3 regions of the Pelorhabdus rhamnosifermentans genome follow, and region 2 is predicted to be linked to each of the others. Evidence: riboswitches for the same ligand, from Rfam matches in the RefSeq annotation. Region 2 holds a riboswitch; each other region holds the start of a gene.

Region 1 (4,087 bases), on a different contig from region 2:
ACGTAAAATGGGTGCTATTGTTCATGTTATTATGACGGAATCGGCAGCTCGTTTTGTTACGCCGCTGACTTTCCAGGAAATGAGTGCCAACCCGGTTGTTGTCAGCATGTGGGGAGAAATGAAACAGTGGAATGTTGAGCATATTGCTTTGGCAACCATGGCTGATGTCTTTTTAGTTGCACCGGCGACAGCAAATATCATTGGGAAAATAGCGAATGGTATTGCTGATGATATGCTTTCAACGACAGTGATGGCGACGAAAGCGCCGGTGATTTTTGCACCAGCCATGAACACACAGATGTATTGCAATCCGATTGTGCAAAAAAATATCCAGGAACTTACATTGCTTGGTTATCAGTTTATAGAACCTGCGCGCGGGCTACTCGCTTGCGGTACTGAAGGTGTGGGGCGTTTGCCAGATCCTTGTGATATCGTGAATTTTGTCGTCGACCATGTTGCTGCTGAGAATGATTTTGCAGGAAAAAATTTATTAGTCACAGCAGGCGGTACAAGGGAAGCCATTGACCCTGTCCGTTATATCGGCAATCGTTCAAGCGGGAAAATGGGTTACGCCATTGCAGCACAAGCCGCACGCCGCGGGGCAAAGGTGATTCTTGTTTCAGGTGCAACAGGACTTTCCCATCCGCCGAATGTTACGGTGGTTAAAGTGGAAAGTGCTGCTGAAATGCGCGAGGAAGTGCTGAAGAATTTTTTTTCCTGTGATATTGTTGTGAAAGCGGCCGCTGTGGCTGATTATCGTCCTGAAGTTGCTGAGATGCAAAAAATCAAAAAGAATGATGATACGCTTATTTTAAAATTAACAAAAAATCCGGATATTTTGCGGGAATTGGGTCAAATTAAAGAAAGACAGCTTCTTGTTGGTTTTGCTGCTGAGACACAAAATGTTGTGAATTATGCAAAGAAAAAATTGAACGAGAAAAATTTAGATATGATTGTGGCCAATGATGTTACAGCGCCTGGCGCTGGATTTAATGTCGACACGAATATTGCCAAACTTCTTTTTCGGGATGGAAAAATCGTTGATTTGCCGCAAATGCCGAAGGAGAAGCTTGCTTGTTGTATTCTCGACTATATTCGCGAATTAGTTACAAATAGGACTTGATTTTTTTGGGTATTTGCTATACAATTTTATTGGTAAAATACATATCGACTCATCAAGAGATGGTGGAGGGACTGGCCCGATGATACTGCGGCAACCATTTAGTTTAGGCTAAAACGGTGCCAATTCCGGCGAGAGATTCTTGCGAGATGGGAGAGAAATAATCGCTCCCCTTGTTGTGGGAGCTTTTTGTTATGCAAATGATGATTTAGGAGGGATTTATTATGGCAAATAGACAGCAGTTTTTTACATCTGAATCAGTTACTGAAGGACATCCCGATAAGATAGCTGATCAAATATCGGATAGTATTTTAGATGCTTTAATTGGGCAGGACCCCTTTGCCAGAGTGGCTTGTGAGACTCTTATTACAACAGGGCAGGTTCATGTGGCTGGCGAAATTACAACAAATTGTTATGTCGATATACCGAAAATTGTGCGCAATACAATTAAAGATATTGGTTATACGCGGGCAAAATTTGGGTTTGACGGTGACACGTGCGGCGTGTTAATTTCCATTGATGAGCAATCAGCCGATATTGCGATGGGAGTTGATAAAGCCCTGGAAGCTAAAAAAGGTGAAATGGAGATCGATGCTATTGGGGCAGGAGACCAAGGCATGATGTTTGGTTATGCAACAAATGAAACAGATGATTTCATGCCTTTGCCGATTTCTTTGGCTCATAAACTTTCTCTTCAGTTATCATCGGTAAGAAAGTCAAATAAATTGCCTTATTTGCGTCCGGATGGTAAAACACAGGTTACTGTGGAATATGTTGATGGCAAGCCAAAACGGATTGATACCATTGTTATTTCGACTCAGCACGGACCTGAAGTGGACTTAAAAACGATTGAGGAAGATCTTGTTGCTCATGTGATTAAACCGATTGTTCCGAGTGAATTACTTGATAATGATACGAAATATTATATTAATCCAACAGGCCGTTTTGTTGTGGGGGGGCCTCAGGGGGATTGTGGGCTGACAGGCCGGAAAATTATTGTTGATACTTATGGCGGGATGGCTCGTCATGGCGGCGGTGCTTTTTCAGGCAAGGATCCAACGAAGGTAGACCGCAGTGGTGCTTATGCTGCTCGTTATGTGGCTAAAAATATTGTGGCAGGTGGTTTGGCTGATAAATGCGAAATTCAGCTTGCTTATGCCATTGGTGTTGCTCAGCCTGTTTCTATTTTAGTTGAAACATTTGATACAGGTAAAGTGGATGATGCTGTTATTGTAGCGCTTGTGAAGAAACATTTTGATTTGCGTCCAGCAGGAATTATTAAAATGCTTGATTTGCGCCGTCCTATTTATCGTCAGACAGCAGCTTATGGACATTTTGGTCGCAATGATCTAAATCTGCCTTGGGAGAAGACAGATAAAGCGGCTATTCTTCGGCAGGAAGCAGGTTTGTAAACTTTTTTTCGATAGAAAACTTCTTGTGCGGTCATACTAATAACACGTTTATGATTGATTTTGAAGTACGAAGAGTAGTAAAAATTGCTTATTGTTGACAGGAGATGATAACATGAAAGTTCGTTTTTCGTCACCACGAAATCACAAGATAAGGCGTTTTTTCAAACGATCTCCCATGGATACAGGTTATGATGATTGGTTGCCTGATGAACAAGATGCAAACTGCTTTTCAGACAAAACGGAGTTTTTAGCAGGGATCGATGATTTTTTGGCGAAATAAAAATAAGTAATTTATTTTAAGTAAGGAGGCTATTTTTAGTCTCCTTACTTTTTATTGAGTGGTGAAAGTATGACGAAGGTAGCCGAAGTATTTGTGAATATTACAGCAAAGTCACTTGACAAGGCTTTTACCTATTTAATTCCGGGACATCTCAAGGTGACAGTGGGGTGTCGTGTTGTTGTGCCCTTTGGACCTAGGCGGGTTGAGGGTTTTGTCTTGGATGTTAAGGATACGGTAGTAGAGCATGATTCGTTAAAATTCATTTTATCCTCTTTAGATGAAAGCCCTTGGTTTGATTCTGCCATGATTGCAACAGCTCATGCTATTGCTGATTATTATTTATGTTCCTTATCGGATGCTTTACGTCTCTTTATTCCGGGTAAAAGTGGTATTACATCCAAATCAGGCTATGTTTTGAATGAAAAGTTATCTGATTCAGAGAGATCTATGCTGCTAACTGAACTGGGTGATGAACAACAAAAGCTTTTTCAGCTTATTGCCAGCCAGAAATTTGTGACTCAAAAAGACTTGGAGCGACAGGGGATAGGCAAAGGGAATGCCATAAAGGGGCTTATTGATAAAGGATTAGTGTCTGTGAAAATTCTTACAGTCAAAAAGGCCTCAATTAAAACGGAAAAGGTAGTTACTCTTTGTTTAGACCTGGACAAACTTCAGGATGTTGACTTGTCTCATAAACCAGCGCAGCAAAAACTTCTCACGCTACTTAAAGCGCATAGCTATTCATGGAAAGAATTGAAACAGCAAGGTATTCAACTGGCTACAGCCAAAAAGCTTGTCCAAGCCGGACTGATTGAGATGCAGGAAATCCAAGTTTTACGGAATAGTTATCATAAGCCACAGCAAGATGCTGCGCCACCTTGTTATACAGTTGAGCAGCAAGCTGTTCTTGAAAAAATTATTCCGACAATTCAGGCTGGAAAGTTCAAAACCTTTTTACTGCATGGTGTGACAGGTAGCGGCAAAACAGAAGTCTATCTTGCCGCAGCGGCTGCAGCTCGTAAGCAAGGTAAACAAGTCATTGTCCTTGTCCCGGAAATTGCTCTCACTGGGCAAATTGTTCGGCGCTTTCAAGCAAGATTTGGTGATGATGTGGTTGTCATTCATAGCCGTTTAAGCTTAGGTGAACGATTTGATGGTTTTCAGCGAATGAAAGAAGAAAGTGCGGGGATTGTGATTGGTGCTCGCTCGGCGTTATTTGCGCCCGCTCATTATTTAGGACTGATTATTCTTGATGAAGAGCATGAGTTTACGTAT
Region 2 (4,087 bases):
GAATGTCCTGTCACAAAAATTTGGCGGCCACCTTTTGTTGCCACTAAATAAGCGCCTGCTTCACTCGACTCAGACAAAATTTCTAGTTCAGAAACTTTTTCAATATCCTCCCTTTTAACTTCTGTATGTCTCGAATGAGGAACAAAGAAAACATCATCAAATCCCCGCATCAACCGTACATTTTTTTTGTTGATTGTATGAGGAAAAACGCCAAATATTTTTTCTGGCAGCAAATACTTCGGAATACCAAAATGATAGTATAGCCCGGCCTGAGCTGCCCAACAGATATGTAAAGTCGAATAGACATGCAGTCGACTCCACTCCATAATCTGGATCAGTTCTGGCCAATAATCGACATCAGAAAAATTCATCTGTTCAACAGGTGCACCCGTAATAATCATGCCATCGAATTTTTTGTCTTGAATGTCTTCGAATAGCTCATAATATTTGACTAAATGTGCCTTCGGTGTATTACGGGAAGAATGTGATTTTGGATAAAGCAATGTAATGTCGATTTGTAAAGGCGAATTACTTAAGAGCCTTAGTATTTGCGTTTCAGTCGTAATTTTGTCAGGCATCAGGTTTAAAATAATAATATTCAGTGGCCGAATATCCTGATGAAAAGCCCGCTCCTCATTAATAACAAAAATGTTTTCATTGTTCAAAACTTCAGTTGACGGAAGATCATTTGGTATGTTTATTGGCATATGCTCCAACCCCTTCTTAAAAAGAATAGCCTCTTTCAATTGAAAGAGGCTATTCTATGAACTACTACCCTCTCTCATCTTTCAATGCGAACATCGCAGGAATTGGCACCGTGATATTTAAATAAATACCGGTTGCCGGGTTTCATCGGGCCAGTCCCTCCACCACTCTAGATAAGAAATCAAGACTATTCAATTGTAAAAGAAAAGGCCAAGCATAGGATCCCATCCTCATGCTTAGCCTTCAATTTTTTTGATCAGCTAAGTCAGTAACTTTTTGCTTTTTTATCATCTTACACCATTACAATCTTTCCGTCAAGAAAATTTTCTGGTTTTTTCGAAAGGCCAATACTGTGACCTGATTCCAATTGTTCCTTACTGCCTGATTCAAAACCGGCGCAATGCTTGACACATTAAACTGGGGACCAAATTCATGATTAATCATTGTCTCTTATATGCCATCACCATTAAGACCCACAAGTGAAGGAAATCGTTGTTTTTCCGTGCGATCAATTTGGACGATTTTCCCATCTTTAATGACAATAACCACTTGACCAAACTCTAAGGCTTGACAAGCCTCCAGAATACCCGCCCTCGCAGCCGCATAATTGCAACCTCTGCGGATATTTTTTTCCGGCTTGGCCAGTGTTTCCAAATCGCACGGACGGATCTTTTCATTTCGCTCAATTTGAATCAAACGAAAATTCTGCGTCATTAACGTAATATTGCCATGACCAATATCTTTTACAATAGCCATAATCTGCTCCAATGCCTCCGACGTAATTGAATGCTTTTTTGCCAACATTTCCATTCCCCTCTCGATCATTTTAAAAAAACAGAGGTAAAAAAAATAACCCTTTTATAAGAAAAAGGGTTAGTAAGAACCACCTTCTCTCATCTTCCAGGAATCATCCTGTTGGAATTAGCACCTTGCGCAAGCGCCGGTTGCCGGGTGTCATCGGGCCAGTCCCTCGACCACTCTTTATAAGAGTCTTACTATAAAAGTTGACTAAACTGGATAAACGATTTTCTCTGGACTATTTGAGTGCGGCATTCATGCTGCCTGTATAATAACCAGTTAAATCTAAGGTAACAAAAGTAAAACCAAGGTTTTTGAGCTGTTCAACAACCTTTTGTCGCACTTCAATCTGACTGAATTGGTGAATCTGATTGGCATCTACTTCAATCCGCGCCAAATTGCCATGATGTCTGACCCTGACTTGACCGGGACAAATCCTTTTGATAAATTCCTCAGCCTGCTCAATTTGACTCAGTCGTTCTGCCGTTATTTTTTCTCCGTAAGCTACGCGGGATGATAAACAAGCGGCACTCGGTTTATCCCACGTCGGAAGTCCCCATTCTTTCGACAACTGACGAATTTCGTTTTTTGTTAATCCCGCTTCAAGAAGTGGTGAAGCCACTTTGTTAAGTTCTTCAACAGCTTTCATTCCTGGCCGAAAATCCTCGGCATCATCAGCATTGGATCCTTCAAGTACCCAGTCATAACCCGTGTTGTTCGCCCATCTAGCAATTTCACTAAAACGAGTCTTTTTACAAAAATAACAGCGCTGTGCATTATTTACAACAAAATTTTCATCACCGAGTTCATTAATAGCTAAAAGAACATGACGAATTCCTATTCGTTTGGCAAACTTCACTGTTTCTTGCTTTTCACTTTCAGGCAATGTAGGCGAATAGGCTGTCACAGCGACGGCTTTCTCACCTAAAATCTTGGCTGCAGCCGCAGCTAAGAACGTACTGTCCACACCGCCGGAAAAACCAATTACCACACTTTCAAAGTTTTGCAGTAATTCATTAAGCCTTATGAGTTTCTGCTGCACAATCTCCATATAAATTCTCCTTTAAATAACAAAAAAGACTAACTACATCCCTTGATAGAGACATAATTAGCCTTCAGTTTTTCTGATCAGCTACTAACAATATAAACATTTGTTATAAATTTAGCACAATCCATAGGCTTTTGTCAATTCCAATATTTAGCCTTTGACCATTTATTTTCATATGTTCCATACACCACTGATGCACAATTTTCCCTTTAGCAGGAGTATAATGACTTTTCATCGTATTTATTTAGTATATTTTTTATTTTAAGGAGGAACACCATGCAATCTTTTCACAAACATCTCATCACAGCGATAGCCGTTTTAGCCATCTTTTCAGTTGGCTTTTTTGCTGGCTGCAGCCAAAAACCGCTGACATCAGCCCAGACAAAAACAGCCCAACAAACTCCCCCTTCCATGCCTGAGCAAGTCAAAGGCGTACATAACGTCTCTGCTACAGGAACCATTGATGTTGCCTTTTCACCGCACGGCGGCATTACGGCGATGATCGTAGACGAAATTTCTAAGGCCAAGCACAGTATCCAAATTCAAGCTTATAGCTTTACATCACAGCCCATTATGAACGCCCTGATGGATGCAAAAAAACGCGGCGTCGATGTACGCATTATTATCGATAAAAGCAATATTGAAGGAACAGACTCCCGCGGCCAGCATGAAAAAGAATTACTGAACTCTCTCGTGGATAGCGGCATTACCATGAAAGTGGATTCAGAATTTCAGATTGCTCACAGCAAAGTCATGATTATCGATAGCCAAGATGTCATTACAGGATCATTTAACTTTACGGCCAGTGCCGAAAATAATAATGCTGAAAACTGCTTAATTCTTCATAGCAACAAAGCCCTTGCTGCCGAATATATAAAAAATTGGCAATGGCGCTGGGATGCAACGACTACTTATAGTAAATAATCAGCAGCTTCTACAAAAAAGCAGTCATATCATACTTTTTTTCTTAACAGGACAGTCTTGGCTGTCCTGTTTTTATTTTACCTTCTGTTGGGCAACAACCATATCCTCTGGCGTATTTAAATTAAAAAACAGCTGCTTTACATCACCCAATTTGATTAGTTTATCACCTGAAATTTTACATACTCTAACCCTTTGATATAGCTGAACGACTTGTCTGATATTGGAACGCAAACAATCTTCAATGGGCTCAATGCAACGCCGGGAATAGATGGCACACAAGGGTTCCCATTTTCCATTGACCTCAGGAACGACAGGGATAAACCATCATATTCAGCAACCAAATTCACTTTGCCTTCTTTCGGTTCCGTTAATCTCAGTCCTTGTCCGCTTACTGCCTGAGCCAACCGCAGACCCGCCTCATTTTCATGAATTCGTCCGGCTTCCACTTTCCAGACATAAAGATGCTCTTTCCCTAATTTCAATAGCTCCGGAATATCATCTGGCGTAATAATGTGGCCCTTTTTAAAAGCTCTCCCCTTATATTCCCCCGGTATAATCTTGGTAATATCATGACATAGGACATGGCCTACAGCCTCTTCAACCTTGACAATA
Region 3 (4,087 bases), on a different contig from region 2:
CATGATGGCTCCCCGTTCGAGCCAAACTGGCCTGAGGAAAAATCCGGCCATTGTCAAGCCACTGCAACACCCAAGTTTTTTGACAATCATGCAAAATTTGCGCCGCAATCAACACATCGGCATTGACTGAAAATCCATAACTCTGCTCATAAACGGCCTTCATGCCAAGCGCCGACTGTAAATTAACAGACGTATGGAGTACAAGGCCGCCGGGATAAGCATGATGACGAAAATAACCACTTCCTGGCGCACTATCAAAAGACTGTGGCGCAACGAGAAAATCATCACAGGCAGGAAAAAGCGGAATAATACGCGTTCCATAGCGCTGACGCTGATAAAAGCCCTCGGCCCCTAATTGTTCTATCTTCTGTTGCTGCATTGACTGCCTAGCTAACTTTTTCATAAAAGTAGGTGACGGATTCATTAAGATGGCCAATACTTTTTCACGCAGATCGCTTTGACAAATCGATTGAGCTTGTCTTTTTAAGTACTCAAAATGCTGCGCAATAATATAGGAAGACTGAGCCATCTCAGCTGGCGCAAGCGTCAAAACCTTTGAAAACGGCAGGGTTCGTACATGTTCTAAATGATTGTCGCATATATTCACAGACATCTCTCCATTACAACTGATAACCATTAAGTTACACATTTATCGTTTATAAGTACTTCGCCAAAGGCCTGTTCATTTTCCTGTTGCAAAGAGAATGATTTCCTGTTATTTTCACATCGTTTCTTTGACTAAAGGTCCCCGCCATTTTTCCATGCCTTGTGATACGCTAAAAACTTGACTATAGCCTTGGGACATTAAAAATTTTACGGCCTGAAAACTTCGTCGGCCAGTCTGACAAATAACATAGACAGGACGCTCTCTTGGTACTTGGTCTATTCTTTCAGCAAGTTCATAAAAGGGAAGTGAAAGAGCGCCCAAAATATGGCCCGCATGATACTCGTCTGTTGTTCGTACATCCAGAATGAGTACCCTCGATTCGTGACAGGCAACTTCAACTTGATCTAAAGAAACCAGCGGAACCTGACTCAACCGAATATGCCGCGTAATACGCGTAATAAGTAAAACAATGATCAAGAAAATAATAATAACAAGCAGTTGTTCCATCACATACGTCACCTTCATGTTACTATCTTGTATCTATTTTTATTCGCCTATACAAAAAAAGTTGCTTGGTCTAGTGCAAACTCACCCCTGTTCATAAATCAATTAAAATAGTATTACGAAATTATTTTAGATAATAATTTATTTGCTTATACGGAAATTTTTGCCTTTCGTTTTTTTGTTATAAAAGTCATAAAAAAGCGACTTTATCACATGATGCAATAAAGTCGCTTATCTGCTTATCATTCTTTAGAAGGCTGGTACAACAGCTCCTTGATATTTATCTTGGATAAATTTCCTTACTTCATCAGAATTTAAGATTTTTGATAACTTTTGAATCTCCGGACGATTTTCGTCACCTTTCCGGATGGCTAAAATATTCACGTAAGGAGAATTCTTATCTTCAATAATAAGTGCATCCTTTGTTGGCACAAGCTTGGCCTCCAGAGCATAATTCGTGTTGATCACAGCGGCAGTCACATCATCCAAGGCCCGCGGCAAAAGTGGTGCTTCTAATTCACGAAACTTTAAATTTTTGGGGTTCTCGGCGATATCGCTTACTGTCGCTTTAATACCCACGCCCTCTTTCAGTTTAATCAGACCGGCTTTTTCCAGCAAAGCCAAAGCCCGTCCGGCATTTGTCGGATCACTCGGCACAGCAATCTCAGCACCCGAAGCAATGTCAGCAAGGTTTTTCACCTTTTTCGAATAAACACCCATGGGCTCAATGTGTACAGGAACCGTATAGGTCAATGGCAAATTATGCTCTGAAGCAAATTTCTCTAAATAAGGAATGTGTTGAAAAAAGTTAGCATCTAATTCCTTATCAGCTAATGCCGTATTGGGCTGAACATAATCACTAAACTCAACAATTTGTAAATCAATTCCTTCTTTTTCTAATAGCGGCTTCACAAAGTTTAGAATTTCCGCGTGAGGTACAGCCGTAGCCCCCACTTTGAGAACGGTTTTAGCCTGAGTCCCATTATTTGAATTATTTGCTGTATTACCGCCGCAGCCAGTTAATAGAAATACGAAAGATAAGACTAACGAAAAAATACCAATAAACTTTTTCATTATAAACACCCTTTCCAGTCATACTAATTTTAATGATAGAATAAACAAAGCTAAAGAATCCGTATTAAATAAAACAAACCCCCTTCCGAGGAAAGGGGTAAACGTTTAGTTGCGTTCCACTTTTCCCCTCATCTTCCAGAACAAAATTGTCCTGCTGGATTTAGCACCACCGCATTGCTGCAGGTTGCCGGGTGTCATTGGGCCAGTCCCTCGACCACTCTGGATAAGAGTCACAGTAATATTAAATTATCGTGTAACATTAAATTAATGTTATCATTTACTTTACAAAGCTGTCAATACTTTTTTATTTTTAAATTTTACCTATTTGGCGTTCAACAAGCCTTCCCATTTCGCTTGTTGTCACTTGCGTCATACCCGATTGAACTAAATCAATTGTACCATACCCTTCTTCAAGTACCTTATCTACAGCCGCCTCAATCAGGCAAGCTGCTGCTTCTTCCTTTAAAGAATAACGCAGTAAAAGCGCAGCAGAAAGAATTGTTCCCAGAGGATTGGCCAGACCACGGCCCGCAATATCCGGTGCCGAACCGTGAATAGGCTCGTAAAGCCCCGTACCGCTACCAATACTTGCCGAAGGCAACATGCCAATCGACCCGGCAATCACGGCCGCCTCATCACTTAAAATATCACCAAACAAATTATTTGTCACAATCACATCAAATTGCTTGGGCGCTAAAATCAGCTGCATGGCACAATTATCAACGTACAAGTGATTGACCTTAATCTCCGGTTCAGTTGCTGCCAATTTTTCAACTGTCCGTCTCCATAAACGTGACGTTGCCAAAACATTGGCCTTATCAACAGATGTCACCTTATTCCGACGCAACTTTGCCGCTCGAAAAGCAAACCGCGTAATCCGTTCTATTTCAGGCACACTGTAACTTTCCTTGTCAAATGCCTGTTCCACACCATCCTGCACAGCCCCTTCCTGCCGTTCACCATAATAAATGCCACCACTCAATTCCCGAACAATGAGAATATCCACACCTGTAACCTTTTCAGCCTTGAGGGGAGAACGTTCCGCAAGTATGGCAGGTACCCGAATGGGGCGTAAATTTGCATAAAGCTCCAATGACTGCCGTAACCCTAAAATGGCCTTTTCCGCCCGTAGTTCCGGCTCGACAGTATCCCATTGAGGTCCGCCCACAGCACCAAGCAGTACGGCATCAGCCTTGTGCGCTGCTGCCAGCGTCTCTTTAGGCAAGGGATGACCGACAGCATCAATGGCCGCACCTCCTGCTAGACAAGACGTAAACTCAGCCGATTTTCCATACTGCTTGAGTGCCGCTTGAAGTACGCGCTGCGCTTCAGCTACGATTTCCGGACCGATTCCATCGCCGCCAATGACTGCAACATCATAACTCATGATTCCGCCTCCTTGAGATATTCAATCAATCCACCGGCTGTAACAATTTTTTGAATAAATTCCGGCAGAGGTTCAGCCTGAAAAGTATCTCCGGTTGTCACATTATGAATCTGTCCAGCAGCTAAATCGATTTCCAGTTCGTCTCCGGCATGAATTTCCTTAACTTGAGTACCGATTTCCAGCATGGGAAGCCCAATATTAATGGCATTACGGTAAAAAATTCGTGCAAAGCTCTCCGCAATCACGCAAGGTACGCCACAACCTTTGATAGCAAGAGGCGCATGTTCCCGTGACGAACCGCAGCCAAAATTCCGACCTGCCACTAAAATATCGCCTGCTGCTACCTTTCCGGCAAAAGACGCATCAATATCTTCCATGCAATGTTTGGCCAATTCTCGTGGTTCAGCTGTCACTAAATAACGAGCAGGAATAATCACATCTGTATCTACATTATCTCCATAACGCCATACTTTTCCCGTTAACATACGAATACCTCCTCAGGACTTGCAATTTTA

The links. Region 2 has a riboswitch for S-adenosylmethionine ahead of Ga0466249_RS10615 (YezD family protein). Riboswitches for the same ligand answer to the same signal wherever they lie in the genome.
Region 1: another riboswitch for S-adenosylmethionine. It lies ahead of metK (methionine adenosyltransferase); the one in region 2 lies ahead of Ga0466249_RS10615 (YezD family protein).
Region 3: another riboswitch for S-adenosylmethionine. It lies ahead of Ga0466249_RS16210 (MetQ/NlpA family ABC transporter substrate-binding protein); the one in region 2 lies ahead of Ga0466249_RS10615 (YezD family protein).

Annotation. Positions count from the first base shown of each region.
Region 1 is NZ_JAHGVE010000004.1:86,607-90,693, forward strand. It holds gene coaBC (bifunctional phosphopantothenoylcysteine decarboxylase/phosphopantothenate--cysteine ligase CoaBC) at 1-1,123, shown strand, start outside; SAM riboswitch class I at 1,170-1,276, shown strand; gene metK (methionine adenosyltransferase) at 1,345-2,532, shown strand; gene Ga0466249_RS06515 (hypothetical protein) at 2,645-2,812, shown strand; gene priA (primosomal protein N') at 2,882-4,087, shown strand, end outside.
Region 2 is NZ_JAHGVE010000007.1:184,213-188,299, reverse strand. It holds gene metA (homoserine O-acetyltransferase MetA) at 1-707, opposite strand, end outside; SAM riboswitch class I at 779-885, opposite strand; gene Ga0466249_RS10615 (YezD family protein) at 1,156-1,509, opposite strand; SAM riboswitch class I at 1,596-1,695, opposite strand; gene larE (ATP-dependent sacrificial sulfur transferase LarE) at 1,742-2,554, opposite strand; gene Ga0466249_RS10605 (phospholipase D family nuclease) at 2,828-3,475, shown strand; gene Ga0466249_RS10600 (DUF8806 domain-containing protein) at 3,631-4,087, opposite strand, start outside.
Region 3 is NZ_JAHGVE010000014.1:75,621-79,707, forward strand. It holds gene Ga0466249_RS16200 (hypothetical protein) at 1-607, opposite strand, end outside; gene Ga0466249_RS16205 (rhodanese-like domain-containing protein) at 722-1,114, opposite strand; gene Ga0466249_RS16210 (MetQ/NlpA family ABC transporter substrate-binding protein) at 1,361-2,185, opposite strand; SAM riboswitch class I at 2,311-2,415, opposite strand; gene leuB (3-isopropylmalate dehydrogenase) at 2,496-3,572, opposite strand; gene leuD (3-isopropylmalate dehydratase small subunit) at 3,569-4,057, opposite strand; gene leuC (3-isopropylmalate dehydratase large subunit) at 4,051-4,087, opposite strand, start outside.